Regions from separate parts of the Bacillus sp. JJ1122 genome, predicted to be linked through region 2. Evidence: a T-box and tRNA genes for the amino acid it is inferred to sense, from the RefSeq annotation. Region 2 holds a T-box; the other holds one or more tRNA genes.
The links. The T-box of region 2 lies ahead of pheS (phenylalanine--tRNA ligase subunit alpha). A T-box ahead of a tRNA ligase gene usually reads a tRNA of that ligase, here a tRNA-Phe.
Positions count from the first base shown of each region.

Region 1: it has a tRNA-Phe gene. The T-box ahead of pheS (phenylalanine--tRNA ligase subunit alpha) is inferred to sense a tRNA for this amino acid. The anticodon was not compared.

Region 1 covers NZ_JBALQL010000014.1:369,288-384,352, forward strand. The annotation lists gene V7201_RS09735 (isochorismate synthase) at 1-340, opposite strand, end outside; gene V7201_RS09740 (1,4-dihydroxy-2-naphthoate polyprenyltransferase) at 986-1,912, shown strand; gene V7201_RS09745 (TraR/DksA C4-type zinc finger protein) at 2,028-2,804, shown strand; gene V7201_RS09750 (Gfo/Idh/MocA family protein) at 2,961-4,037, shown strand; gene V7201_RS09755 (glycogen/starch/alpha-glucan phosphorylase) at 4,138-6,540, opposite strand; gene glgA (glycogen synthase GlgA) at 6,530-7,981, opposite strand; gene V7201_RS09765 (sugar phosphate nucleotidyltransferase) at 7,978-9,009, opposite strand; gene V7201_RS09770 (glucose-1-phosphate adenylyltransferase) at 9,033-10,181, opposite strand; gene glgB (1,4-alpha-glucan branching protein GlgB) at 10,099-12,057, opposite strand; tRNA gene V7201_RS09780 (tRNA-Glu) at 13,111-13,182, opposite strand; tRNA gene V7201_RS09785 (tRNA-Ser) at 13,186-13,276, opposite strand; tRNA gene V7201_RS09790 (tRNA-Asn) at 13,280-13,354, opposite strand; tRNA gene V7201_RS09795 (tRNA-Ile) at 13,376-13,449, opposite strand; tRNA gene V7201_RS09800 (tRNA-Gly) at 13,453-13,526, opposite strand; tRNA gene V7201_RS09805 (tRNA-His) at 13,533-13,608, opposite strand; tRNA gene V7201_RS09810 (tRNA-Phe) at 13,649-13,721, opposite strand; tRNA gene V7201_RS09815 (tRNA-Asp) at 13,727-13,802, opposite strand; tRNA gene V7201_RS09820 (tRNA-Met) at 13,841-13,914, opposite strand; tRNA gene V7201_RS09825 (tRNA-Ser) at 13,940-14,032, opposite strand; tRNA gene V7201_RS09830 (tRNA-Ile) at 14,053-14,129, opposite strand; tRNA gene V7201_RS09835 (tRNA-Met) at 14,172-14,248, opposite strand; tRNA gene V7201_RS09840 (tRNA-Ala) at 14,271-14,346, opposite strand; tRNA gene V7201_RS09845 (tRNA-Pro) at 14,364-14,440, opposite strand; tRNA gene V7201_RS09850 (tRNA-Arg) at 14,457-14,533, opposite strand; tRNA gene V7201_RS09855 (tRNA-Leu) at 14,554-14,642, opposite strand; tRNA gene V7201_RS09860 (tRNA-Gly) at 14,654-14,728, opposite strand; tRNA gene V7201_RS09865 (tRNA-Leu) at 14,753-14,837, opposite strand; tRNA gene V7201_RS09870 (tRNA-Lys) at 14,852-14,927, opposite strand; tRNA gene V7201_RS09875 (tRNA-Thr) at 14,952-15,027, opposite strand; tRNA gene V7201_RS09880 (tRNA-Val) at 15,036-15,065, opposite strand, start outside.
Region 2 covers NZ_JBALQL010000014.1:154,418-169,482, reverse strand. The annotation lists gene V7201_RS08790 (dUTP diphosphatase) at 1-473, shown strand, start outside; gene V7201_RS08785 (M42 family metallopeptidase) at 548-1,633, shown strand; gene sspI (small acid-soluble spore protein SspI) at 1,720-1,932, opposite strand; gene V7201_RS08775 (TrmH family RNA methyltransferase) at 2,056-2,811, shown strand; T-box leader at 2,881-3,126, shown strand; gene pheS (phenylalanine--tRNA ligase subunit alpha) at 3,186-4,223, shown strand; gene pheT (phenylalanine--tRNA ligase subunit beta) at 4,243-6,657, shown strand; gene rnhC (ribonuclease HIII) at 7,014-7,943, opposite strand; gene zapA (cell division protein ZapA) at 8,084-8,344, shown strand; gene V7201_RS08750 (CvpA family protein) at 8,353-8,895, shown strand; gene polX (DNA polymerase/3'-5' exonuclease PolX) at 9,175-10,896, shown strand; gene V7201_RS08740 (endonuclease MutS2) at 11,161-13,515, shown strand; gene V7201_RS08735 (DUF350 domain-containing protein) at 13,633-14,037, shown strand; gene V7201_RS08730 (long-chain-fatty-acid--CoA ligase) at 14,380-15,065, shown strand, end outside.

The DNA.
Region 1 (15,065 bases), 210 kb from region 2:
ACGATGGTCCTGTGCCATTTACCTTATAACTATTATAGACAAGAGCGTTTTCTGTGAAGCGCTTCCACTCTTTTTCAACATGAAAAAAGCGGTCAGCATCCTGATCCGACTGTATTTGCGCGCATATTCCCAAGCCAGCAATGACGAAATCACCTTCTGGGTCCTTCCAGAAAAAGCGTTCTCCTAAAAATTTGTCCTTTCCTGAAGCAAAAAAATAAAATGGATCTATATTTTCTATTTTATGGACTTCGCTGACCAGTATAGACTGAGATAGTCCTTTGGCCCGCTCAATCGCATCAAGAATTCCCTGTCTTAGTTCTGTTTCTCGAATGGCAACCAAAAAAATCCCCCCAATAACAGCCTCTCATCTGTTATCACACGTTTAAAAGCTTATTTTAAGATACACCTCATAAATAACTATGTCAATTATAGCAAACTGCACAAAACTAGTGTTTTCCTTATTATATATTAACACCTTTTTCAAAAGGTGTTTCCCACAAAGCTTGCTGTTTTCGTGCTCCTGATCGTTGGGGTATCTTTTCTTTCATATTATCATTAACTTTTCATATATACCGACTAATTATCCAAGATATTAGCTCTATTATACAGGGCTGTTGATTTTCGTTCCAGGCGCTTCGCTTTCCGCGGGGCTGGCGCTGAGCCTCCTCGTCGCTTTGCTCCTGCGGGGTCTCATCTGACCAGCTGCGCCCGCAGGAGTATACGCGCCTTCCACTACAATCAACAGGGTTTAGAAATCAAAATCAGCTTTAACAGAGCCTTAAAAATAAAAACCAACAAAACAATACAACCAACAAAATCTTCCATATAAAACACGAAAATACTAATTGACAGTGCTTATGTGAAAATCTACACTTATTATTGTAAGGCAATTTTGCCTAGATGTTAAACATCTTTTTGACAAATTTGGCTCATTTAGATAAAATAATTAGGTTTGATATATTGATATTAAGGGAGAGAATTAGATATGCAACCACAGCTACAGCCTAGTTCTTCACCATTGACTGGATCTGATTGGAGAGTCTGGTGGCAGCTTACACGGCCCCATACACTTACAGCTGCATTTGCCCCTGTCCTGCTGGGCACTGCTTTAGCTATAGAAACAAACGGAATCCATTGGGGATTGTTTCTTGCAATGCTGATTGCGAGCTTGCTGATCCAGGCCGCGACCAATATGTTCAATGAATATTATGATTATGTTCGCGGTCTTGATAACGAGAATTCAATAGGGATTGGCGGAGCGATTGTCCGTCACGGCATTAAGCCGAAAACAGTTCTAAACCTGGCTTTCAGCCTTTACGGAATCTCTGTCCTTCTTGGTGTATATATCTGCATGAACAGCAGCTGGTGGGTTGCTGCTGTCGGGGTTATCTCCCTTGCTGCTGGATACCTCTACACTGGCGGTCCGCTTCCAATTGCTTATACTCCATTTGGAGAGCTTGTCGCAGGCTTTTTCATGGGCGTCCTGATCATTCTGATTTCGTTTTACATTCAGACAGGTACGATAACAGAAACGAGTGTACTCGTCTCAGTGCCAAGCTTCCTGCTGGTTGGAGCGATCCTCCTGGCAAATAATATCCGTGACCTTGATGGTGACAAGGAATTTGGCCGCAAGACATTGGCAATCCTACTTGGACGAAAAGGAGCAATCAGATTGCTTGCGGGAATGTTCATCATTTCTTATGGCTGGGTGATCGGGCTGATTATTACCGGAGTTGTTTCACCATGGCTTGCACTGGTTGCCCTCAGTATTCCCAAGGCAATTAAGGCTACAAAAGGTTTCATTGGCAAATCAAATCCATTGCAAATGATGCCGGCAATGGCAGCAACTGCACAGACCAACACAATTTTCGGATTCCTGTTGTCTATCGGAATTTTCATGGGATTAATATAAGACATGAGAAGCTTCTGCCTTTGGCGGAAGCTTTTTCTATGTTTCTTAAAAGTCCAGGCGGGTATTTAGTATGTATGATTCATATCATACTAATGAAACCTAAGGATGTGTAAATATGCTGACAAATGAACAGCTTAACGAATTAAAGCAAACACTTATAGATGAAAAAGAAATGTTGAATACCCAAATCGAAGCTAATAGCGAGGAAGGATATCTGGATGGGAGCCAGCGCGAAGCAACAGGTGAATTATCCTCCTACGATAACCATCCGGCTGACAGTGGAACAGAATTATTTGAACGCACCAAGAACTTTGCAATGGATGAGCATCATGAAGCCCAAATAGAAAAAATCGACAACGCCCTGAAAGCTATTGAGGGCGGAACATATGGCAAATGTGCAGAATGCGGAAAAGAAATTCCGTTTGAACGACTTGAAGCTGTGCCATATACTCTATACTGCGTAGAGCATTCACAGGAACAAAACTTGTCCACTGACAGGCCTTCCGAAGAGGATGTTCTCGAACAAACTCACAACACAGACTTCGACCGCAGGCAAAATGAAGAAATGACCGATAACCGAAACAGTTTTAAGGATGTTGCGGAATTCGGTACTTCTGAAACCCCGGCAGATTTTACAGGCGATCATACGGACTATAATAAACTGTACATTGATAACGAGAAAGAAGGAGGTTTCACTGAAGATTATGAGTCATTCAGCGCCACAGATATGGATGGCAGCGATCGACAGGTCTTCCAAAGTGAAACAGAGGAAGAATACGAAGATATGCTTGATGACGCCGGCATGGAATCACAGCTTGGGGATATCCCTTATAAAGAGGAAGATAGCTATTTAGAAGATAGAAAAGATGAAGATAAAAACCGATCAAAATAATTTAGTATAGCCATACGGCACAAAAGGCTCAGGTTTATAACCTGAGCCTTTTTGATCTGATTTTCCCTAAATAAACAATAACAGCCTAAAAAATTTACAATTATCCCCTGTAGGATTTAATATTAATCTATAATCACGGACAGGGAGCTGGTAATTTTGGATAAATTTAAAGTAGGTATAATTGGGACAGGTTTTGGTGCCAAGGTTCATGCCCCAATGATGAATCACCATGAGGGATTTCATGTTGTGGCAATTTCAAGTGTATCAAGGGGCAATATCGAAGAGGCACGGAATGTCAGTGGAATAGATAAAGTATATACTGACTGGCAGCAGATGCTCGAACAAGAAACTCTAGATTTAGTAGTTGTTGCTTCTGCAGTAAATTTACATAAAGAAATGGCAGTTGCTGCTTACAAAAAAGGCTTTAATGTAGTTTGTGAAAAGCCAATGGCTTTGGATACAAAAGAATCAAATGAGATGATTGCAGCAAGAGATTATGCAGGAAAATGGGGGCTTATCAACCATGAATTCCGCTTTCTGCCGGCACGAACAAAGGTAAAAGAAATTTTAGAAAGTGGCAGACTAGGGAAGGTATTGCATGTCCGCTACCTGTGCTCCTTCGCTAATTATACTGCCCTTATTTCAAAACCCCGCGGCTGGCTGGGACAGGAAGAAAGTGGCGGAGGTATGCTTGGTGCACTTGGCTCCCATATGATCGATTCTCTTCAATGGTGGCTGAACAGTAAATTTAAAGAAGTGTATGGCCAGTTGCCAATCCATATTCCTGTACAGACCGATCATAACGGAATTAAAGAACAGAGGACAGCTGATGATGCATTCCAGATCATTGGCACTCTGGAAAATGGGACCTCTGTAACGGCCGAGCTAATTTCTGCGGCACTTCAAACTGAAAACACATGGCGACTTGAAATATTTGGTACGGAAGGTACACTTGTTATGCTGGACGATAAAAAGGTTCTGATATCCGCTGGAAATTCCCTTTTTGAAGAAGTTGAATTAGTACCTGATCTAGAAGCACCTCCAAGCATGCCCCAAATCGCAGCAAGATACTATAATGGATTCCAAAGAGCTTTAGATGCACTCCATGCAACCCTGGTTTCCGGAAAAAAACACCCCTATCTTGCCGATTTTGAAGATGGATCTTCCACTCAAAAGGTATTAGATGCTATCAGGAAATCTGCGCGCGAAGGAAGAAAAGCAGAAGTCAAGTAAATGTAATGGATTCATAAATTAAGAAAGTGACGTGTGCTAATACACTCGTCACTTTCTTTATGGTATTTAGTCTTTAATTTCATTGGGAAACTAATTCAGTTTACACCTTTAGGGAAGACTTTATTTTCCAAATCTGGTCCGCATATTCGGTAATGGTCCTGTCGCTTGAGAAAAATCCTGACTTTGCAATATTAACGAGGCTCATCTGCAGCCAGGCATTGCGGTCCAAATATTTCCTGCTAACCTCCTGATGGGCAGTGGCATAGGAATCAAAATCTCGCAGAACAAAATATTGGTCATTGTGACCAAGCAAGGAATCGTAGATCTCAGTAAAATGATTCTCTGTATCCGGGAAAAATCCATTAATCAGCTGATCCACCACTTCACGGATACGCTTGTCATGATGGTAATATTCGAGTGAATGATAACCGCCATTGTTTTGGTAATCCAGCACTTCTTCAGCGGTCAAGCCAAACAGGAAGATATTATCCCGGCCAACCAAGTCTTTGATTTCCACATTGGCACCATCAAGGGTACCAAGCGTCAATGCACCATTCATCATGAATTTCATGTTACCCGTTCCGGAAGCTTCCTTGCTTGCTGTTGAAATCTGCTCGCTGATATCCGCAGCAGGGAAGATTTCTTCTGCCAAAGACACCCGATAGTTTTCGAGGAAGACAACCTTTAGCTTCTCATTTACGGCTTGATCGTTATTTACCTTGTGGGCAACACTATTAATCAATTTTATGACCTTTTTAGCAAAGTAGTAACCTGGTGAAGCTTTTGCTCCAAAAATGAAAGTCCGCGGATACAATAAAGCTTCAGGATCCTCCTTAAGAGCATTATACAAATGCATGATGTGGAGGACATTCAGCAGCTGGCGCTTATATGCATGCAGCCTTTTTACCTGAACATCAAAAATCGATTCAGTATCAATTTTCAAACCAGTTTTATCAAAGATCCTGTTTGCCAATCTCAGTTTATTTGCCTGTTTAATAGCATGCATTTTATCAAGGAAAGCAGAATCTTCTCTAAACCTCATTAACTCCTCAAGCTGTTGAGGTGCTGAAATCCATTCAGCTCCAATTGAATCCGAAATCAACCCAGACAATTCCGGGTTGGCTTTCAATAGCCAGCGGCGATGGGTGATTCCATTTGTCTTGTTATTGAAGCGCTCAGGATATAACTGATAAAATAAATTCATTTCGCGATTTTTTAATATTTCTGTATGGAGCATGGCCACACCATTGATACTATGGCTGCCAACAATAGCTAAAGGAGCCATCCTGACCTCTCCATGAGCAATAATAGCCATACTTTCAACCCTGCCCCATTCACCAGGATATTGCTCCCAAACCTGCTTGCAAAAACGCTCGTTTATTTCCTCGACAATCATAAATATCCGAGGCAGCAGCGGTTTGAATATCCTGATCGGCCATTTTTCAAGTGCCTCTGCCAGAGTCGTATGATTTGTGTATGAAAGTGTTTCAACGGTAATATGCCATGCATCATCCCAGCCGAGCCCTTCCTCATCCATCAATATCCTCATCAATTCAGGAACAGCAATCGCAGGGTGAGTATCATTAATATGGATGCTGACATAGTCATGGAACTCTAGCAAGCTCTTATTCTTCTTTTTAAAAGATTGCACGATTGCCTTAAGGCTCGCTGCTACAAGGAAATATTGCTGTTTAAGGCGAAGGATCTTGCCTTCATCATGTGTGTCATCAGGATATAAAAACTCGGAAACGGATTCTGTATCCTTTTTATACTTGAAAATATCAGCATTAGCCGGAAACCTGGATGGTTCCGCATTCCAGAGCCTCAAGGTGTTGACTGTTTCAGTCTGGTAACCGATGACAGGCAGGTCGTAAGGAACAGCCATGATCGTCTCAGCATTTAAATGCCTGAACACTAGGCGGCCATTTTCCATCCGGCTTTCGACTTCACCCCAAAATGGGATTTCAACCGCATCGTCTGCTTTGCGTACTTCCCATACGTGTCCGTGACGAAGCCATTGTTCAGGAAGCTCCACTTGATACCCATCAACAATTTTCTGCTCGAACAACCCGTGTTTATAACGGATTCCACAGCCATGACCTGGCAAATCCAACGAGGCAAGTGAATCCAGAAAGCAAGCAGCCAGACGGCCGAGCCCGCCATTGCCAAGCCCAGCATCCGCTTCGATTTCCTCCAGGTGGTCCAGATCGATCCCCAGTTCTTCAAGTCCTTTACATACCACTTTCTCAACGCCCAAATTAATAAGATTATGGCGAAGCAAACGACCCAGCAAGAATTCGATTGACAAGTAATATACCTGCTTCTTTGCTCCTGCGCGGTACAGTTCGTTCGTCTTGATCCAGTCTGCGCTCACATGCTCCCTGATCATATGCCCGAGAGTCTGGAACTGCTCCCGGCTTGTGCTCTCTTCGAAGCTGGTTCCAAACATCATCTCAAGCTTTTTCAAGAAAGTGGTTTTGAATTTGGGAACACTAGAAAACATGCGATTCACTCCTTGAGATGAGATCAGAATACAACTCATTGTATTGTTTAGCTGATTGTGCCCAGCTGTAATCTGTTTCCATGGCATTTCTGGCCAGTCTTTCCCATTTTTCTTCTTGGCGGAAGAGTGATATTGCTTTTTCAATTGTAAACAGCATGTCATGGGCATTGAAATTTTTGAAGGTAAAACCGTTCCCCTCACCGTTAAACTCATTATACGGCTGGACAGTGTCATTCAGGCCGCCCGTTTCCCTGACAACAGGAACCGCCCCATAACGCATCGCAATCATCTGGCTCAGCCCGCAAGGTTCAAATTGTGAAGGCATGAGGAAGATATCAGCGCCCCCATAAATCTGATGAGCCAAATCTTCATCAAAGCCAATATATGCCTTGCATTGTTCAGGATATTTTTCTGACATATCCCTGAAGAATTGTTCAAATTCAGGGTCTCCTGTACCCAGGACTACTAACTGTATTCCAGTCGCCATTATTTCATGGAATACACCTGTGACTAAATCAAGTCCTTTTTGTTTTGTTAATCTGGTTATCATCGCTGCAACTGGTATTTCTCTGCTTTCCGGAAGTCCAAAAAACCGCTGAATATCTAGCCTATTTTCTACTCGCAATTCATATGATTCCGGACTGAAGTTGCTGGCAAGACCAGCATATGTTTTAGGATCATACAAATCGTGATCAATTCCGTTCAAAATTCCTGTCAGGTCTTCACGTCTCTTTCTCAAAATACCATCAAGCTTTTCTCCATAGTAAGCTGTCTGGATTTCATCCTTATAAGTAGGGCTGACAGTAGTAATATGGTCAGCAGAAATTAAAGCAGCCTTCATGAAATTAGCGTTGCCGAAAAACTCAAGCTGCTCTTTATTGAAATAACGGCTGTCAATGTGCAGCAAGTCACCGAGAATTTCACGAGGGAAAATGCCCTGAAACTGAAGGTTATGAATCGTGAATACTGAACGGATTAATCCATAGCCAGGCTTCTTATAATATTCTGTCCTCAATAAAAAGGGGATCATCCCTGTGTGCCAGTCATGGCAATGAATGACATCAGGAAAAAATTCAACTTCAGCGATAAAATCGAGTACCGCTCGATTAAAAAAGGAAAAACGTTCACCATCATCATAATGGCCATAAAGCGAATCCCGTTTGAAGTAATATTCATTGTCAACAAAGTAAAAGGTAACTCCCTCGTAAACCAGCGTTTCAATCCCGCAATACTGGGAGCGCCAGCCTACCTGTACGCTATACTCTTTCACTTGCTTCATTTCAGAGCGGAATTTTTCCGGAATCATCCCGTACTTCGGCAAAATCACCCTTACATCTGCTCCCAGCTTTTTTAATTCCTTGGGCAGAGATCCGGCAACATCTGCCAAACCGCCAGACTTGATGAATGGGACACACTCCGAAACTGCAAACAATACTTTCACGATCCAGTCCTCACTCCCTGAACCGTACCTTTTCGGATGACAGCTGGTGAACCTTCTGGCGCTGTAATAACAGTACCTGCTTCAATGCGCACATCTTTATCGACAATAACCGATTCCAAAATACAGTTCTCCTTAATTTGTGTTTTTTGCATGATGATACAGTTACGGATAACTGTATTTTTCCCGATTTTGACTCCCCTTGCGATGATGCTGTTCTCCACGGTTCCTTCAATCAGCCCGCCGTTTGCTACCATTGAGTTCCGGACGGATGCCTCTTTTTCATAGCGGGTAGGAGGCTCATCCTTGACCTTTGTTAAAATTGGCCGCTCTTTAGGAAATAGCTGCTTCCATACTTCAGGATTCAGCAAATCCATGCTGGCAGTATAATACTTATCAATTGTATCTACCATTAGTGCATAACCATCACATTGAAAATAGCAAAGCTTAAACTGGCTATCGATATCTGTTACGACATCTCTCATGGTCGAATACCCTGTTTCATTTCTTGTAGCAATCAAGTCCATCAAAAGGGTTTTCTTAACGAGGTATATGCCAAGCGAAGCTCCGTCCTTCTGTACTTCAGTAATATCACAACCCGATTTTAGATGCCAGTCAAGCAACGGCTGAAAATCCATATTAAAAACAGTATACGAATTGGAGATTAACGCATACTCCTGTGTGCTGCGTTCGAAAAAGTCGATATTATCGGCAAAATGGTCAAGCGACCCTATTCCTGGATGATGGGGCTGATCCAGATTAGGCGTAGGGAAGAAAAACAAGCCATCCCTTTTGCGGTTTAAATCCCAGTTCTTTCCTGATCCTAAATGGTCCATCAGTGACCTGTATTGAAATTTCGGAAAAATCGCCACGCTATTGATGCCTGAATTCACCATATTGGATAGGATGAAATCAATCAAACGATATCGCCCGCCAAATGGTATGGCTGCAACAGATCGGTGAAGAGCCAGTTCTTGGAGATCGTCGTGAACTGTTGTTGCGTCTATTACTCCCAATAATTGTTTGTTCATTTCTCTTTCCTCCCGTAATCGGATCAATTAGACTGCAATTCTCCGATTGTCTCTTCCGATACTAAAGTGATTTCATTACTATCAAGTCCCGGTCCAATAATTGTTCCGTCTGGCACACGTACTCCTGGGGATACAATGGCTTTTTCAATCCTGCAATTAAGTCCGATCACCGCATCCGGCATAATCACCGATTCCTTTACTACAGCACCCTTCCTTACTGTCACTCCCTGAAAGACAACTGACTTGGATACTTCCCCTTCAATTTTGCATCCCTCATTGACAAGAGAATCCGTCACTTCGCCTTCCGGACAAATGTATTGCGGCGGCTGATTAGGGTTTACTGAATAGATTCGCCATGACTGATCAAACAGGTTCAATTCGCAGTTCCGGTCCAATAAATCCATATTCGCTTCCCACAGGCTTTGAACAGTTCCTACATCCTTCCAATATCCTTTAAATGGATAGGCAAAAAGTTTCTTTTCTTCTTTTAGCATTAAAGGAATGATATCCTTGCCAAAGTCATGGCTTGATTCAGGATTTTGATCATCCCTTATCAGATATTCCCTTAAAACGCTCCATTTAAAAATATAAATCCCCATAGAAGCAAGATTATTTTTTGCATCTTCAGGTTTTTCTTCAAATTCAGTAATTTTCAATTCAGAATCGGTGTTCATAATGCCAAAACGATTTGTTTCCTCCCACGGTACCTCGATGACAGATATGGTAGCATCCGCACTCTTTTCAATATGGTAATCAAGCATCAGTTCGTAATTCATTTTGTAAATATGGTCACCAGAAAGAATCAGCACATATTCAGGGTCATATTGGTAGAGATAATTCAAATTTTGATAGATCGCGCTTGCGGTTCCGGAATACCATTTCACCTCGGATGTTTCAGCGTATGGCGGCAGCACAGTCACACCGCCATCCTTTCTGTCAAGGTCCCACGCACTTCCTATCCCGATATAAGAGTTCAGTAAAAGCGGCTGGTACTGTGTCAATACACCAACAGTAAAGATTCCCGAATTCGTGCAGTTGCTAAGAGGGAAATCAATGATCCGATATTTGCCGCCAAAAGGGACAGCTGGCTTAGCTAGGTTCTTTGTCAATGAGTGCAGCCGGCTTCCTTTTCCTCCTGCCAACAGCATTGCTACGCATTTCTTCTTTTGCATGATTGTTTCTCCCCTTTCTTTTGATAACAGGACGTAAAATCGAAATTCCGAATGGAGAAATATTCATTTCTATAGAATATGGCCTTCCATGGAAGGCTATTTCTTTCGCTTCAATCACCTTTTTATTGATAAAACCAGAGCCCCCATATGGCGGGGAGTCGCTGTTCATTATTTCCCGGTACTCACCTGGCCTTGGTACTCCGATCTTATAATCGCTGTATAATTTTTCAGTAAAGTTGCAGACAATCACAAGTATTTCTTCCGGGTTCTTTCCTTTTCGAATAAAGGAAAATATCGACTGCTCATGGTTATCCGCATCAATCCATTCAAACCCTTCATAGCTCTGGTCCACTTCATATAATGGCTTTGAACGTTTGTAAAGTTTCATTAACTCCTTCACATAAACGTTCATTTTTTGATGCATTTCATAATCAAGCAGACTCCAGTCCAACTGCTCCTGGTCTTTCCATTCAGAGAACTGTCCGAACTCAGTTCCCATGAAAGTCAGCTTTTTCCCAGGATGTGCTGCCAAGAAGCCAAGCAATAATCTGAGCTGCGCGAATTTTTGCCAGTAATCTCCAGGCATTTTATCAAGCAATGCCTTTTTACCGTGGACCACTTCATCATGTGAAAAAGGAAGAACAAAGTTCTCAGAAAAGGCATACAAGAGAGAAAAAGTTACTTTATCATGTATATGCTTCCTTTCATGTGATTCTGTCTCCATATACTTTAATGTGTCATTCATCCATCCCATGTTCCACTTGTATGTAAAACCAAGCCCTCCATACTCCACAGGAGCTGTCACCTGAGGCCAATCAGTCGAATCCTCAGCAATCATCAAAGCAGCAGGCTCATATACCTTTACAGCCCTATTCAGCTTCTTTAAAAACTCCACTCCATTCGGATTAGCAGTCTGAACTGAATTAGGCCAGTAGATGATATTAGCCACAGCATCAACCCTAAAGCCATCAATATGATATTTTTCAAGCCAGAATAAAGCACTGGAAATCAGGAAGCTTTGGACCTCTGTTTTTCCCAAGTCAAAATTGGCCGTTCCCCAGACACGATTTTCACGATCATTTTCATATTGATATTCATAAACATAGCTGCCATCAAACTGGTACAGCCCATGCGCATCCTTGCAAAAATGTCCTGGAATCCAGTCAAGGATTACTCCAATTCCATTTTGATGGCATAAATCAACGAAATACATAAAATCATGCGGGGTGCCATATCTGCTAGTAACAGAGAAATAACCGGTAGATTGGTAGCCCCAGGAGATATCGAGCGGATGCTCAGTTAGTGGCAATAATTCGATATGTGTATATCCATGCGTTAAAATATATGGAATCAGCTCATCTGCCAGTTCACGGTAAGTAAGGAAAGAGCCATCTGCTGCCTTTTTCCAGGAGCCTGCATGCAGCTCATAGATATACATAGGTTCCTCCAGGCTGCTTTTCCTCTCCCTCTTCTGCAGCCACTTATAATCACTCCATTTATAACCTTCGAGTGGATAAACAATTGAAGCTGTATTCGGCCTAAGCTCTGAAAAGAACGCGTATGGATCTGCCTTTAAAAACCTCTCACCTGCCTGGGTTGTGATTTCATACTTATAAATCGTCCCAGAGAGGTCGCCTTCTAGTACAATCTGCCATACACCTTCATTATTCACTTTGTGCAAACCAAAACCGTTTCCATCCCATTGATTAAAGTCCCCTGCCAGACTCACAGCCCTGGCGTTTGGAGCCCACACACAAAATCGAGTATATGTATTAGATTCATTTTTAATGACATGCGCACCAAATAAATTGTAACTCTGGTACAAAGTGCCTTCATGGAATAGATGCAATTCAAACTCTGTAGGATTGATTACCAAACCCTTCCACCTGCCTTTATTAGAACATGCTTAATATTTTTGGAAACACCCTTTTTCAGTAGTATTCTAGTTAGCAGCGCGAAATCCTTGTAAACATTTTTTTAATATTTCGACAATAAAACTTAATATAATATTAATATCGACAAACACTGACAATTGGTAGCGCTTTAATGTACTAAATCTTCCAATTACGCGAATTATGTTGAAGGAAAGTTTGCTGATCATGAGAAGAGAATAATATTTTTTCAGAGGAAATGTTGAAATCACTCAGATGAAAGATAGTAATAGCAGTAAAAATATTATTAATATGATAACGTTTTCATTTCTACTTAGAAGTTCCTTATTACTTATTGAATTTTATGAGGCGAATATCACATTCTTTATTAGTGGATAAGGAGGTTTTGTACTATATATAGATAAAAGATATACACCTAGGAGCCCTACGCAATTTGTATAAAGAAAACCTGGCGTTATCTGGTTGCTTAATGATTTAACTAACTGGAAGTTCGATTGATTTACCTAATTCCGATTTTATTGAACCTAAAATCATTCTTATTTACCCAATGCAAGATTTTATTAAACCTAAATTGTGTTTAATCTGTTTAGGAATTAGTGAATTAGTAAAAAAACAGCTAACTTTTTGGTTCAGTCTGTCTTAAAGCTCTTTTAACCGAAGGATGTATTAAAAGCAATTGAGGTTTTAGAAACACCTGTTGAATTATGTGGACGGCGCGAGACCCCTTGAAAATGCTATCCCATTTCCTTCGTGGGCAGGTAATTGAGGAAGCATTTCAAAGTTCTGCTGGATGAACGCGTCTTGTGGTACATAGGTGAAAATGACCGCCTGAGTATCATCTCAAACCTAAGGCGCGTCCATTGACATGGCTGCCCCGGGCCCCGCCAAAGTAGAATTTGGTCTATGAAAAGCCTACTGTAAGGCTTTTTCACATTTCTTCCGAGGAAAGCGGATGGCTGGAGCGGAAATCAACAAATAAGGTTAACTTAGCCAAAAAGAAAAAAAGCCGTTAGCAATTTTGCTAACAGCTTTCCTTATGACCCCTACGGGATTCGAACCCGTGTTACCGCCGTGAAAGGGCGGTGTCTTAACCGCTTGACCAAGGGGCCTTATGGCGGAGAAGGAGGGATTTGAACCCTCGCGCCGGTTACCCGACCTACACCCTTAGCAGGGGCGCCTCTTCAGCCTCTTGAGTACTTCCCCATATGGCTCCGCAGGTAGGATTCGAACCTACGACCGCTCGGTTAACAGCCGAGTGCTCTACCACTGAGCTACTGCGGAATAATAAAATGATAAAAAAAATGGGCCTAAATGGACTCGAACCATCGACCTCACGCTTATCAGGCGTGCGCTCTAACCAGCTGAGCTATAGGCCCTTATGGAGCGGGTGAAGAGAATCGAACTCTCATCATCAGCTTGGAAGGCTGAGGTTTTACCACTAAACTACACCCGCAAAAAATGGGGCGACTGATGGGAATCGAACCCACGAATGCCTGAACCACAATCAGGTGCGTTAACCACTTCGCCACAATCGCCATATTTCAAAATGCATATTAAATTAAAAAAAAATAAAGGTGGCTCAGGACGGAATCGAACCGCCGACACAAGGATTTTCAGTCCTTTGCTCTACCGACTGAGCTACTGAGCCACAAATGGCGGTCCCGACCGGGATCGAACCGGCGATCTCCTGCGTGACAGGCAGGCATGTTAACCGCTACACCACGGGACCAAAGTTTTTTTCAAATGTATTACTTGAAAAAAACTTAATTGCGGGGGCAGGATTTGAACCTGCGACCTTCGGGTTATGAGCCCGACGAGCTACCGGGCTGCTCCACCCCGCGACGGTAATAAATGCAAATTAAATTATGGAGGAGGTAGAGGGATTCGAACCCCCGCGCGGTGTTACCCGCCTGTCGGTTTTCAAGACCGATCCCTTCAGCCGGACTTGGGTATACCTCCGTGAAATAACAAACAATATATGGTGGACCTTGTAGGACTCGAACCTACGACCGGACGGTTATGAGCCGTCTGCTCTAACCAGCTGAGCTAAAGGTCCATGTTTAGCCTAGATTGAATAGGTTCAACCAGATTGTAAAATTGGTAGCGGCGGAGGGGATCGAACCCCCGACCTTACGGGTATGAACCGTACGCTCTAGCCAGCTGAGCTACACCGCCAAATTAAATTTTCAAAAAGATATGGTGGAGCCTAGCGGGATCGAACCGCTGACCTCCTGCGTGCAAGGCAGGCGCTCTCCCAGCTGAGCTAAGGCCCCATATTATATCAGTAGCATGGTCGGGAAGACAGGATTCGAACCTGCGACCCCTTGGTCCCAAACCAAGTGCTCTACCAAGCTGAGCTACTCCCCGATATAGAGTAAAATATTGGCGCGCCCGAAAGGAGTCGAACCCATAACCTTCTGATCCGTAGTCAGACGCTCTATCCAATTGAGCTACGGGCGCATATGATGTTAAATCGAAAATGGTGCCGAGGACCGGAATCGAACCGGTACGGTAGTCACCTACCGCAGGATTTTAAGTCCTGTGCGTCTGCCAGTTCCGCCACCCCGGCTAAGGAACTTTTGGAGCGGAAGACGGGATTCGAACCCGCGACCCCAACCTTGGCAAGGTTGTATTCTACCACTGAACTACTTCCGCATACATATTTTTTTTTAGAAAAAATGGTGCGGGTGAAGGGAGTCGAACCCCCACGCCTTGCGGCGCCAGATCCTAAGTCTGGTGCGTCTGCCAATTCCGCCACACCCGCATATAAAGTTGAAATGGTGAGCCATGAAGGACTCGAACCTTCGACCCTCTGATTAAAAGTCAGATGCTCTACCGACTGAGCTAATGGCTCGTACGTTTGTAATTAGGTTAAAGATGGTGCCGGCGAGAGGACTTGAACCCCCAACCTACTGATTACAAGTCAGTTGCTCTACCAATTGAGCTACACCGGCAAATGTAATGGTGGAGGATGACGGGATCGAACCGCCGA
Region 2 (15,065 bases):
TTAAGATGCAAAAAGAACTCGACAGTCATATTGAATCACTGCATGGCTTGGAGGAGGAAGACTTATTCGACAGAAAAGTCCTCGCCCTTCTTGTAGAAATAGGGGAGCTCGCTAATGAAACCCGCTGCTTCAAGTTTTGGAGTGTTAAGCCTTCATCTGAAAAAGAAATTATTTTAGAGGAGTTCGTCGATGGAGTCCATTTCATCCTTTCACTTGGCATTGAGTGCGGTTTTGACGACATTCGCTCGGTTTTTCCAGCGATAAGTGATGGGGCGAACGTGAGCATCCAGTTCATTGAAGTGTATGAAAGGGTCCAGGAATTCAGAAAAACCCGCTCAAGAGAGAACTTCATTCATTTATTTGAGGGCTATATGAAGCTTGCTGAGCTGCTTGGACTGGGAGAGAATCAAATCGAACAGGCATATATTCAGAAAAATGAAGTAAATTATGATAGGCAACTCAAAGGATATTAGCAGAATTTTTTGTACAATGACCTGCGATTTTAGTATAATAGGATTCGAAACTACATATTAAGGGAGTCGAAATAATGGCTAAATTAGATGAAACACTTACGATGTTAAAAGATTTAACTGATGCCAAAGGCATTCCCGGCAATGAGCGTGAGCCAAGGGAAGTAATGAAAAGATACATAACTCCATTTGCTGATGAAGTAACAACAGATGGTCTGGGCAGCTTGATCGCAAAGAAGGTCGGTAACGAAAACGGACCTAAGATTATGGTTGCAGGTCACCTTGATGAAGTCGGCTTCATGGTAACAAACATTGATGACAAGGGCTTCATTCGTTTTCAGCCAGTTGGCGGCTGGTGGTCACAGGTCATGCTGGCTCAGCGTGTGACAATTGTTACACGCAAAGGGGAAATCACTGGGGTGATCGGTTCAAAACCGCCTCACATCCTTCCTGCTGAAGCACGAAAAAAACCTGTTGATATTAAAGATATGTTTATCGACATCGGCGCATCAAGCCGTGATGAAGCGAAGGAATGGGGAGTCGTTCCAGGAGACATGATTGTTCCTTACTTCGAATTCACAGTGATGAACAATGAAAAAATGCTGCTTGCAAAAGCATGGGATAACCGCATTGGCTGTGCGATTGCAATCGATGTCCTAAAGCAGCTTAAAGGCCAGGAACATCCAAACGTAGTTTACGGAGTGGGTACTGTACAAGAAGAAGTAGGTCTTCGCGGGGCTAAAACTTCTGCGCAGCTGATCGAGCCAGATATCGGTTTCGGAGTTGATGTAGGAATTGCCGGAGACACACCAGGCGTTACTGAAAAAGAAGCACTGAGCAAAATGGGCGATGGACCGCAAATCATCATTTATGATGCTTCCATGGTTTCACACAAAGGCCTTCGTGACTTTGTTACAGACTTGGCAGACGAACTTAATATTCCATATCAGTTCGATGCAGTCGCTGGCGGCGGTACAGATTCAGGTGCCATCCACATGACGCACCGTGGAGTTCCTGCATTGTCCATCACAATTGCGACGCGTTATATCCACTCACATGCTGCAATGCTGCATCGTGATGACTATGAAAATGCTGTTAAATTGATTGTTGAAGTAATCAAACGTCTTGATAAAGAAACGGTTGATCAACTAACTTTTGAATAAGTTAAACAGAAGGAGGGCTGCAGCCTTCCTTTTTTCTTGGTCCAAAAAAAAGAACTCCTGGAAATTAAGGAGTTCTTTCGTTGTAATTATTTTCTTTTCAAGCCAGACTCAAGCGCATCCAGCATTTCCTGCTTTTCTTCTTCAGAAGCGTTTTGCCAGATTACTTCGAATAGTACTCCGAGTCCTGGCAGCATCTTTTCCTCACCAGCTTCAATAGCATCAATAATTGTATCCTTAAGCTCATCCTGTGTATTTCCAGAAACATTTGAAATAACGGCATTTCTAAGGTTTAAGTTCATTGTTCACTCATACTCCTTTCAAATTCCAACATTGATTATAGAATTCACCATTTTGGTTTTATTATGTATCGAATTTGAGATATAATAGTAAAATTGAACAAGCCATATTAAAGGAGAGCCAGAGTGAAGTACATTCAATCTGATAAAAATCCCCAAGTTAAACAATGGAAAAAATTACAGACGCGCAAGGAACGGGATAAGTCTCGAACATTTCTGATTGAAGGCTTCCATTTAGTTGAAGAAGCCATTAAACAAAAAGAGTATGTTGAAGAAATCATCCTGAGTGAAAAAACGGAAATGCCGCCAAGCTGGGATTATGGCGCAATCCCTGTCACAGTCGTGACGGAAGAAATTAGCAGGCAGCTTGCTGAGACGGAAACAACACAAGGCATTTTTGCCGTTTGCATGCAGCCTAGACAGACTCTGGAGAACGGGAAAACGTATTTGCTGATTGATTCTGTTCAGGATCCAGGAAACCTTGGAACGATGATCAGAACAGCGGATGCAGCTGGTATTGATGCAGTTATTGTTGGAAAAGGCAGTGTCGATATTTACAATCCTAAGGTGCTGCGCTCTGCGCAGGGCAGCCATTTTCATTTGCCAGTACTTAACGGCAATCTAGATGAGTGGATTGATCGGCTTACAACAGAAAATATTCCTGTATACGGAACAGCACTTGAAAACGGTTCTGTTTTTACTGAGGCAGCCTGCAATGAATCATTCGCTCTGCTCGTTGGGAATGAGGGTAGCGGGGTAAACAAGGAGCTGCTGGCAAAAACAACGCAAAATCTGTATATCCCGATTCTTGGGAAAAGTGAATCCTTGAATGTAGCAGTGGCCGCAGGGATCCTGCTATATTATTTACAAACGGCAAAATAGGCGCAATTTTTTTCAAAACCATTTGATACTGCGCGCAGTTTATACTATAATAAACAGCAAAATAATATTTCAAAAACGATGACGGAGAAAAGTAGCTTGATGATGGCCATCCAGGGAGAAAATGCCGGTGATTGGGAGCATTTTTATGGAACAGGCAAGCGAAGTTCACCTCCTGAGTTGGCATCGGGACCACTCTGAATGAGTGTAAAGATGCATCGGCACAAGCCGTTATCTTAATGAAGCGAACAAGTAATACATAATCGTATTGCCTGTTAAAAAGGGTGGTACCGCGATAACCAAGACCTCGTCCCTTTATCTGGGATGAGGTCTTTTTGTGTTCAAAAAAGAATGTATGAAATGAAGGAGGATTTAAAATGCAGGAACGTTTAAAAGAACTGCAGGCTGAAGCACTTGAAAAAGTAGCTGCAGCAGCTGACCTTAAAGAATTGAATGATATTCGCGTTTCCTATCTTGGGAAAAAGGGTCCAATTACTGAAGTATTAAAAGGGATGGGCAAATTATCCGCTGAAGAAAGACCAATGATGGGTGCTCTTGCAAATGAAGTCCGCGATGCAATTTCCGGACAGATTGAAGTGAAGCAGCAGGAGCTTGAAGAAGCAGCTGTTGCAAAACAATTGGCAGCAGAACAAATTGATGTAACACTTCCTGGAAGACCTGTGAAGACAGGCAGCCATCACCCGCTAACAAGCATTATCGAAGAAATCGAAGACCTGTTCATTGGAATGGGCTATACAGTTGAAGAAGGCCCTGAAGTTGAAAAAGATTACTATAACTTTGAAGCGCTGAACCTGCCAAAGGGACACCCAGCGCGTGACATGCAGGATTCCTTCTATATTACCGAAGAAATCTTAATGCGTACTCACACTTCTCCAGTTCAGGCAAGAACGATGGAAAAGCACCAGGGCAAAGGTCCAGTTAAAATCATCTGCCCTGGCAAGGTATACCGTCGTGATAACGATGATGCCACACACTCACACCAGTTCATGCAAATTGAAGGATTGGTTGTGGATGAAAACGTACGAATGAGCGACCTTAAAGGCACTTTGGAAGTTTTCGCAAAGAAAATGTTCGGTGAAGACCGTGAAATTCGTTTGCGTCCGAGCTTCTTCCCGTTCACTGAGCCATCAGTAGAAATGGATATTTCCTGCAAAATCTGCGGAGGTTCAGGCTGTAACGTATGTAAAGGTACGGGCTGGATTGAAATCCTTGGAGCGGGAATGGTTCATCCGAACGTTCTTGAAATGGCTGGTTACGATTCAAAGAAATATACAGGCTTCGCATTCGGTATGGGACCAGAGCGTATCGCAATGCTTAAATATGGAGTGGACGACATCCGTCACTTCTACACAAATGATGTCCGCTTCTTAAAGCAATTTTCGGTTGAAGAATAAGGATTAGGAGGATTAAACCATGTTGGTATCATATAAATGGCTGCAGGATTATATTGATTTAGCTGGCGTATCTGCGGATGAGCTTGCTGAAAAAATCACAAAAAGCGGCATTGAGGTTGAAGGCGTAGAAAAGTTAAATGAGGGCATGAGCGGTGTTGTAGTGGGTCACGTTCTTGAATGTGAAAAACACCCGAATGCAGAAAAATTGAACAAGACTCTTGTGGACCTTGGCGATGGCGAACCAGTTCAAATCATTTGCGGTGCACCAAACGTTGGCAAAGGGCAAAAAGTAGCAGTTGCAACGGTAGGAGCAGTTCTTCCTGGCAACTTCAAAATCAAGAAAGCAAAACTTCGCGGCGAAGAATCCAATGGGATGATCTGCTCTTTGGCTGAGCTTGGAGTCGAAGCAAAGCTTGCACCTAAGGAATATGCTGAAGGTATTTACAATTTTCCGCAGGATACTGAAATCGGCCAGGATGCCCTTGCAGTGTTGAACAGGGACGATGAAATCCTTGAGCTAGGTTTAACTCCAAACCGCGCTGACGCAATGAGCATGATTGGTGTTGCTTACGAAGTAGGAGCCATTCTTGGAAAAGAAATTAAACTGCCAACTCCACAGCCAGAAACTTCTTCTGAACAAGCAAGCGACTATATTAATGTAACTGTTGAAGCTAAGGAAGATAATCCTTTGTATGTTGCAAAGGTCATTAAAAATGTAAAGGTTGGTCCATCACCGGTTTGGCTGCAGACTAGATTGATGGCTGCAGGTATCCGTCCGCATAATAATGTCGTTGATATCACTAACTTCATTCTTTTGGAATATGGCCAGCCGCTTCACGCGTTTGACTACGACAAGCTTGGATCAAAAGAAATCCTTGTCCGCCGCGCGAAGGCTGGTGAAGTGATTGAAACGCTGGATGATACGAAACGCACATTAACGGCTGATCACCTTGTAATCACCAATGGCACAGAGCCTGTGGCCCTTGCAGGTGTAATGGGCGGAGCGAACTCAGAAGTAGGAAGCGATACGACTACAGTTCTTCTTGAGTCAGCTTATTTCACTGGTGGAGTTATCCGTAAAGCATCCAAGGACCATGGCTTGAGAAGTGAAGCAAGTTCTCGCTATGAAAAAGGTGTTGATCCTCAAAGAGTGCGCCCGGCTGCTGAACGTGCTGCTGAATTAATGATTCAGCTTGCTGGCGGTGAAGTCCTTGGAGGCATCGTAGAAGCGAATGCACTTGAGATCAAACCTGTGGTTGTGTCAACAACTCTTGAAAAAATCAACAAAGTTTTGGGAACAGACCTTGAAATGAAGCAGGTTGAGGATATTTTTAACCGCCTGAAGTTTGAAACGTCTGCAGATAATGATACCATCTCCGTAACCGTTCCGACTCGCCGCGGCGATATCACAATTGAAGAAGATTTGATTGAAGAGGTAGGCCGCTTATTTGGCTATGATAACCTGAAAACAACTCTTCCAATTGGATCATCAACACCAGGACACCTTTCTGAGTATCAGAAAAAGCGTCGTGTTGTCCGTCGTTTCATGGAAGGTGCAGGTCTTTACCAGGCGGTTACTTACTCACTTACAAGTGAAGAAAAAGCGCTGCAATACGCTTTAGATGAACGCGAACCTGTAAAATTAGCAATGCCGATGAGTGAAGACCGCAGCATTTTGCGCCTAAGCATCGTTCCTCAGCTGCTTGAAGTGCTTAAATACAATATCGCACGCCAAAATGACAGTGTAGCTGTTTATGAAACAGGAGCAGTATTCTTAAAGAACAGCAATGAAGAACTTCCTGAAGAGCGTGAGCACCTTGCAGCTGCAATTACAGGACTATGGGAAAGCCATCCTTGGCAGGGTGAAAAGAAGCCCGTCGACTTCTTTGTCCTTAAAGGTATCGTCGAAGGTCTTGCTGCCAAACTAGGACTAGAAAGCCAACTGGGCTTCCAGAAAGCAGAGTTTGCAGGAATGCACCCTGGACGTACAGCTGAAATCACATTGAACGGTACGGTCATTGGATTCATTGGCCAGGTTCATCCAACAATGCAGAAAACAATGGATTTAAAAGAAACATACGTATTCGAATTATCGCTTAAAGCCTTATTGCAGGCAGAAACATCGCCGCTTCAATACACAGCAATTCCTCGCTTCCCTTCAATCTCGAGGGATATTGCCCTTGTAGTTGAAAAAGCAACTTTTGCAGGTGACCTAAAGAAGGTCATTACTGAAGCAGGAGGAGCGCTGTTAAAAGAAGTTCAGGTATTCGACCTGTACGAAGGTGAAAAAATGGAGCCGGGCAAGAAATCCATTGCCTTCTCATTGAAATATTTTGATCCAGAAAAAACCTTGACTGATGAAGATATTGCAAAAGCACACAATAAAGTGCTTAAGGCTCTTGAAGAACAGACAGGAGCAGTACTAAGAGGTTAAAAAATTAAAAGGCAGCCCGCGGGCTGCCTTTTTGCTATTTGAAAACTTTTTCCGTAACTTCAGAACGAATCCCCGAAAGAATATGCCTGTATCCCGTAAGAATGCCTCGAAAGTCCCGCGAATATATACCTCTATTCCGCAAAAATGCCTCAACATTCCGCAAGGGCGCCTCGACATCCAGCAAGAATATGCCTATATTCCGCAAAAATATGTCTGTATTCCGCAAAAATGCCTCGACATTCCGCAAAAACCCCTGGACATTCCGCAAAAACCCCTGGACATTCCGCATTTTTTGTCGAAATCCCGCAAACTGGAAAAAACAAAGGTTTTTTTCCAATTTTACATAGGTGAGAGGCTTATACCCTTGCAATCTTCTTCGCTTTTTCCGTATTAGCGAAGTGCAGCTTCACGAACTCAGGCAGCACATCAATCCCTTTATCCAGAATCAATCTTGCGGCTGCTTTATCCACTGCAGCACCTGCTCCTTTTGGAATCGTGAATCCAGCCCGCTTGCTCAAATTTTCAAAGTGGCGTACAAATGCATACCGTGCAATCATGGATGCTGCTGCAACTCCTAAATGGATCCCCTCAGCCTTGGTGCTGAATAAAACATTTTCCCGCATGATATTTTTTTGTCCTTTTAAGTGAGCGTAATAGATTTCCTCTTTCGCAAATTGGTCGATCAGGATCGCTTCAGGTTTTTCCGGCGCTATTTTTTCCAGGACATGATTGATTGCCTGGTTATGGAGCAACGCTTTCAATTTGCCCTGTGACATGCCTTTCATCTGCATTTGGTTGTATTTTTCATTGTGAAGGGTAAGCAGACTGTGTGGAACAAAAGTTACGAGCTGCTTTGCGATTTCAATGATTTTATCATCCTTTAAATTTTTTGAATCCTGTACCCCGAGTTCTTTTAAAACCGGAATATCTTCTCTTCTGACATATGCTGCAACAACTGTAATCGGGCCAAAGAAATCTCCAGTGCCGACTTCATCCGATCCTATGATTGACATTTGACTGATATTGCGGGGTAAATGGGATGGAGATGAGGATACGCTCATCTTCTTGGCGGAAGGTTCAACAGCTGTCCCCCATTTAGCTGCTTCTGATTCGCCGTCTTTGCCCTGGAATAGTACTTTCCCGGACTTGTAGGCTGTTATTGCACAGGAAGCTGTTTTTGCAGCGAAAATGCTGCCTGGAGGAAGCTTATCAATCAAAAATTTACTATAGTACTCTTTCATCTTTTTGATTTCTTCCGTTTTTTTCTGCAGGACGATATTTCCCATGGTTAAACACTCCCTGTTTTGATTTCAAAGTTAGACATTATCTTCCAAAATTCATATGTATGTGACAGGCAAATACTTCCCAGTCATTTGCGTTCATGTTATAGTATAGAATAGGATTCTTACGAATGGGGGCATAAATGTTGTCAGACATAAAAAAAAATCGATCGACTGTGGATATATTTGGACAGCAGTATGTCATAGTCGGTACAGAAAGCACCAGCCATATCCGGCTCATAGCCTCAATGGTAGATGACAAAATGCGTGAAATCAGCTCAGCGAATCCTTCACTTGATATTAATAAGTTAGCAGTGTTAACTGCAGTGAATGCCGTTAACGATTACATAAAAATGAAAGATCGTGTTGAGTCGCTCGAAGCGGAAATTAAAAGGTTAAAGGACTGAACTTATGCATGCTTGATCTCGCGGTTTTAGCTATTTTGGTTATTGGCTTTTTTGTAGGACTTAAAAGGGGATTCATACTCCAAACTATCCACCTCGTCGGATTTATTGTGGCTTTCATTGTTGCATACATATACTACGAACAACTCGCACCAAAGCTGACATTATGGATTCCGTATCCTAATCTAGGAAGTAATACGACATTAAATCTCATCTTTGATAATACCAATCTCGAAACAGCGTATTACAGGGCAATTGCGTTTGCAGCTATTTTTTTCGCTGTAAAGATTTTGCTTCAAGTTATTGGTTCAATGCTGGACTTTGTCGCAAACCTGCCAATCCTTCATCAGCTGAATGTTTGGGCCGGCGGTCTATTAGGATTAGTGGAAGTCTATCTTGTCATGTTCATCATTTTATACATAGCTGCACTATTGCCAATCCAGGCAATTCAGGACCCATTGAACGATTCAATTCTTGCCGAAAATATCATAAAAAATACACCGGTATTTTCACAGCAAATAAAACAACTATGGATTGAATATATGGCTGCATAACTTCTCTGTTGCGGAGAAGTTTTTCTTTTATCAGGCTTTTTTGACATAATGATAAAAAAGGACAAAGCGTTTTCGTATTTGGGAATATTACTAGTGACAAATTCAGCTTATATGGCGAAAACGGAAAGAGTAACAATACTAGATGACAAACTGCTTTTTGTAATCAGGCTTCATTTGATTTCACAGTGAAGCTTGTTTTCTATAAAATAGAATCAATCGACCTCTTCTGGGATAAATCTCTTTGCTTCCAGAATTGAAAAAAAAAGGCAGGTGGGCATTATGCCAGCAAATAAAAAAGATATCGTCCAATTGCTCGAAACAATTGCTATATATATGGAATTAAAAGGGGAAAACCCATTCAAGGTCTCAGCCTTCAGAAAAGCAGCAGCCGCTCTTGAAGCCGATGAAAGAAGCATGTCGGAAATGGGGGACCTGACTGAAATAAAAGGGATTGGTAAAGGTACTGCTTCTGTCATCCTGGAATATATGGAAAAAGGTACTTCAACAGAGCTTGCAGAATTACAGGAAGAGGTACCCAGCGGATTGATTCCGCTGCTTCAGCTCCCAGGTATGGGCGGCAAAAAAATTGCCAAGCTCTATAAAGAGCTAGGTATTGAGAGCATCCATGATTTAGAAGAAGCCGCTAAGGCAGGGAAGATTCGCGATCTTGCAGGCTTTGGCAAGAAAACGGAAGAAAAGATTCTCGCTTCAATCGAAAATTTTGGGACTAGGCCAGAACGTCTGCCATTAGCATATATGCTGCCAGTCGCAGAATTAATTGAGTCCCAACTTCAAATGATAGAGGGAATAGACCGCTATTCTCGGGCAGGAAGCCTTAGAAGGTTGAGAGAAACGATTAAAGACCTCGATTTTATCATATCATCAGAAACCCCGGCAGCAGTTAAAGAAGAGCTAGTCAAACTGCCAAAAATCAAGGAAATCATTGCGGCTGGAGATACGAAGGTTTCTGTGACGCTTGGACTGGATTACGATGTGAATGTTGATTTCCGTCTGGTTTCTCCAGAAGAATTCGTAACAGCACTACATCATTTTACGGGTTCGAAGGATCACAATGTCAGAATGCGCCAGCTCGCAAAGGAAAAAGGTGAAAAAATCAGCGAGTATGGTGTGGAAAATGTTGAAACAGGTGAAGTAACGACATTTGAGTCCGAAGAGGAATTTTATCAGTATTTTGGGCTTCCTTTTATTCCGCCTGAACTGCGCGAAGACGGTTCTGAAGTGGAATTATATAAAGAGGATTTAAAACTGATTACCCTTGACGCAATCAAAGGTGACGTTCATATGCATTCAACCTGGAGTGATGGCGGCCATTCAATTGAAGAAATGGCTAAGGAGTGTATCAAAAGAGGCTATAAATATATGGCCATTACCGACCACTCCCAATATTTGAAGGTAGCGAACGGTCTAACGCCAGAACGGTTAAGGAAACAAATTGAAGAAGTGAAGGAACTGAATGAAAATTTCGTTGATTTTACAATCCTGACAGGAATTGAAATGGATATTTTACCTGATGGAAGCCTCGACTTTGATGATGATTTGTTGGCTGAGCTGGATCTGGTGATTGCATCTATCCATTCGTCATTTTCACAGCCTGTTGAAAAAATCATGCATCGCTTGAAAACGGCTTTGGTAAATGCCAATGTAGACATCATTGCCCATCCGACAGGCAGGCTGATTGGCAGACGTGAGGGTTATTCCGTGGATATCGATATGCTGATTGAACTCGCTAAAGATACTAATACCGCACTTGAACTGAATGCCAATCCTAACAGACTGGACCTTGCAGCGGAATATCTAAGAAAAGCTCAGGATGCAGGCGTGAAAATCGTCATTAATACAGACGCTCATAAAGTAGATACACTCGAACATATGGGGATAGGCGTTACTGCAGCAAGAAAGGGCTGGATCAAGGAATCCTCGGTTTTGAATGCATTAGACCTGAATGGATTGCTTGACTTCCTGCATGAACGACATAAGTAAAACTATTTTCTAATTTAGACTCTCTACAATAGAGATTTATCAATTTAAAGGTTGTTTTCGCATTGTTTGTTGGTTTCAAACAAGTACTTGCATCCGCATTTATAAAGGAATCGGAGCTCTTTTCGAGAGGACTTCAGAACTAAATTTACATTAAAACTCGTAAAACCCAGGTGCCGGTTTTTATTTTCATTGAGAAAACAACAATGTTTACGAAAAGAGCCTTATTAAAAGAGAACCTTCGATTGAGAAGAAGGAGGAAATTTTGTGCAGCAACGAGCCATGAAAACACTTGAATTTGATAAGGTCAGGAATCAGCTGATCGAGCATACACATTCAGCATTAGGCAGGGAAAAAGCCCAAACCTTAATGCCGTCTGCAGATTTTGAAGAAGTATCACGGCTTCAGGAAGAAACAGATGAAGCGGCTAAAGTGCTCAGGATAAAAGGGAATGTTCCTCTGGGCGGCATCCACGATATAAGACCGCATACGAAAAGAGCTCAAATCGGCGGGATGCTCAGTCCGATTGAACTAGTCCAGGTGGCGAGCACGGTCCATGCGAGCAGACAAATGAAGCGATTCATCGAGGACCTGCAGGAGGTAACAGAGGTTCCCATTTTACTAACCTATTCTGAAGGAATTATTGTGCTCGCTAAGTTAGAGGAATCCATTAAAAATGCAATTGATGAAGGCGGCGAGGTTCTGGACAGTGCAAGTGATGCCCTTAGGTCTCTCCGTCAACAGATGAGAACAAGAGAGTCCAGGGTACGGGAGAAGCTGGAGAGCATGATCCGGTCCTCCAATGCTGCAAAAATGCTGTCAGATGCGATCATCACCATCAGGAATGACCGATTTGTTATTCCAGTAAAACAGGAATATCGAAGCCATTATGGCGGCATCATTCATGACCAAAGTTCATCAGGACAAACATTATTTATCGAGCCGCAGTCTGTCGTTCAGTTGAACAATGAACTGCAAACGATCAGAGTTAAAGAACAGCTGGAAATAGAAAGAATTCTATCTGAACTGTCTGCATTCACTGCGGAATATCATGATGAACTTCTAGCAATTGTTGAGATAATGACTGAGCTTGATTTTATGTTTGCTAAGGCAAGGTATGGCAGCAGGATAAAAGGTTCTAAGCCAATGGTAAATAATGAGGGCCGTATCAATCTTATTAAGGCAAGGCATCCATTAATCCCAATCGATGAAGTGGTTGCCAACAGCGTCGCACTTGGCAAGGACTATACGACCATCGTTATTACCGGTCCAAATACCGGCGGTAAAACGGTTACGCTGAAGACAGTTGGCCTTTGCACATTGATGGCCCAGGCTGGATTGCAAATTCCTGCGCTTGATGGGTCTGAAGTGGCTGTTTTTGAATCTGTTTATGCAGACATCGGTGATGAACAATCAATCGAACAAAGCTTAAGCACCTTCTCATCCCATATGGTCAATATTGTGGAAATCCTCAACAAAGTGGATTATAACAGTCTGGTGCTATTTGATGAACTCGGCGCTGGAACGGATCCTCAGGAAGGCGCGGCACTTGCTATTTCCATCTTGGATGAAGTGTATAAGTGCGGTGCAAGGGTGATTGCGACCACTCACTATCCGGAGCTAAAGGCTTATGGATACAATCGTGAAGGTGTTATAAATGCCAGTGTGGAATTTGACGTAGAAACGCTCAGCCCGACTTACAAGCTTTTGATTGGTGTCCCAGGCCGAAGCAATGCCTTTGAAATTTCGAAAAGACTTGGGTTAAAGGAATCAGTCATCCAAACGGCAAAATCATATATCAGCGAGGATAGCAATGAAGTCGAGAATATGATCGCTTCACTCGAGACAAGCAGGAGACACGCTGAAAGAGACCGTGAAGAAGCTCATCAGCTTTTCAAAGATGCTGAAAATCTCCATAAGGATCTGCAAAAGCAGATGGCAGATTATTATGACAGAAAAGACGAACTTGCAGAAAAAGCCAAAGAAAAAGCTGCTGGAATTGTGGAAAAGGCCAGGGATGAGGCAGAAGAAATCATTCGTGAACTCCGCAAGCTCCGACTTGAAAAAGGAGCAGAAATTAAAGAACACGAATTAATTGATGCCAAACGCCGCTTGAGTGATGCTGCTCCTGAGTTAAGGCAGGTTAAAAAAGGCGGCAAAGCGAAGGCAGGAAAGCATGAATATCAACCTGGTGACGAGGTGAAGGTCTTAACCTTTGATCAAAAAGGTCATCTGATAGAACGCGTTTCAAATAAAGAATGGCAGGTCCAAATCGGCATTATGAAGATGAAAGTCAAAGAATCGGATATGGAATATATCAATTCTCCAAAGCCTGTTGAAACTAAACCAGTTGCGATAGTAAAAGGGAAAGATTTTCACGTTAGTCTCGAATTGGACCTCCGTGGAGAGCGTTACGAGGATGCTCTTATGAGAGTTGAAAAGTATATTGACGATGCACTGCTCGCAGGATACCCGCGTGTTAACATCATTCACGGTAAAGGGACTGGGGCGTTAAGGCAAGGCGTTCAGGAGTACTTAAAGAATCACCGTTCAGTTAAGAAAATCAGGTTCGGTGATGCAGGAGAAGGCGGAACTGGTGTTACAGTGGTAGAATTCAAATAAGAAACTCTCTTTTACCAGTCTGTCGTACAGAGTTAAAATAAAGAATGCAAAATCAGGGGGATTAACCTTATAATATGTCTAGAACTTAATTTTAATTAAGATCAGGGAGAATTGGATATGGATCACTTCTGGGAAAATGAATTTGTTGTGACAGCGGGTTATTATAGTGTGGCGATTCTCTGCATGGTCGTATTCCTGGCTGTTTTCGAATTAGTGACGAAATACCGCAACTGGGATGAAATAAAGAAGGGCAATATATCAGTTGCAATGGCTACGGGTGGAAAAATTTTCGGTGTGGCCAATATTTTTCGCCACTCTATCAATCAGCATGACTCACTGCTGACTATGATAAATTGGGGAGTCTACGGATTTGTGCTGCTCTTGATTGGATATTTTATTTTTGAATTCCTGACTCCAAAATTCAATATTGATAAGGAAATCGAGAACGATAATCGTGCTGTTGGCTTCATTTCCATGGTGATCTCGGTTGGCCTGTCCTATATAATCGGTTCGGGAATATAACAGGAGGACAATGATCAGATGGAAAAACTGGCAAAAATATTGCTGATTCTCTGTGGAGTATTCCTGTTAGTCGGCTTTATCTATATGATGTTTTTTACTTAGAGTATTTTTTGGGACCGCCTATTATTTGGCGGTTCTTCTTTTTTCGGTGAAAATTACTCTAACCTTTAAGCATATTGAAAAGTTATCCTATGATAAAGCACAAACTGGATATTTCGTCAGGACATGCCCTATAGACCAAATATCCTACAAAAAACTATTCTAATTGTCATAAAAAGACCATTATATTATAATGAGGAAAACAAAAGAATTTTCAAAAAATTTTAAATAAGGGGGTAACGAATGTTGGAAAACAGGCCATGGCTATCGCAATATCCACCTGAGATACCTGCTACACTGGATCTTCAGGAAGCAACAGTTCAGAATTATTTGAAGCAGACTGCAGAGAAATTTCCTGAAAAAGTCGCAATACACTTTATGGGGAAGGAACTGACGTATAAGCAGGTTTATAACTATGCGAAAAAATTGGCTGCTTATCTGCAATCTTTGGGAATTGAAAAAGGAGATCGGGTGGCAATCATGCTCCCAAATACTCCACAATCAATCATCAGCTACTATGCAATCCTGATGGCCGGCGGGATTGTCGTCCAGACGAATCCTCTGTATATGGAACGCGAACTTGAATATCAAATGAAAGATTCCGGCGCAAAAGCAATTATTACCTTAGATATTTTATTCCCTAGGGTTTCAAAAGTCATCGCGAACACGGATTTAGAGAATGTAATTGTAACCGCTATCAAAGATTATCTTCCTTTCCCTAAAAACCTTATCTACCCATTCATCCAGAAGAAGCAATATGGAATTATCGTAAACGTTAAACATGAAGGGCAGAATCACCTTTTCAATGAAATTATGAAGCAGCCTGCCGGTCAGATTAAAGAGTATGACTTCAATTTTGAAGAAGATCTGGCATTATTGCAATACACTGGCGGAACCACCGGATTTCCGAAGGGCGTTATGCTGACGCA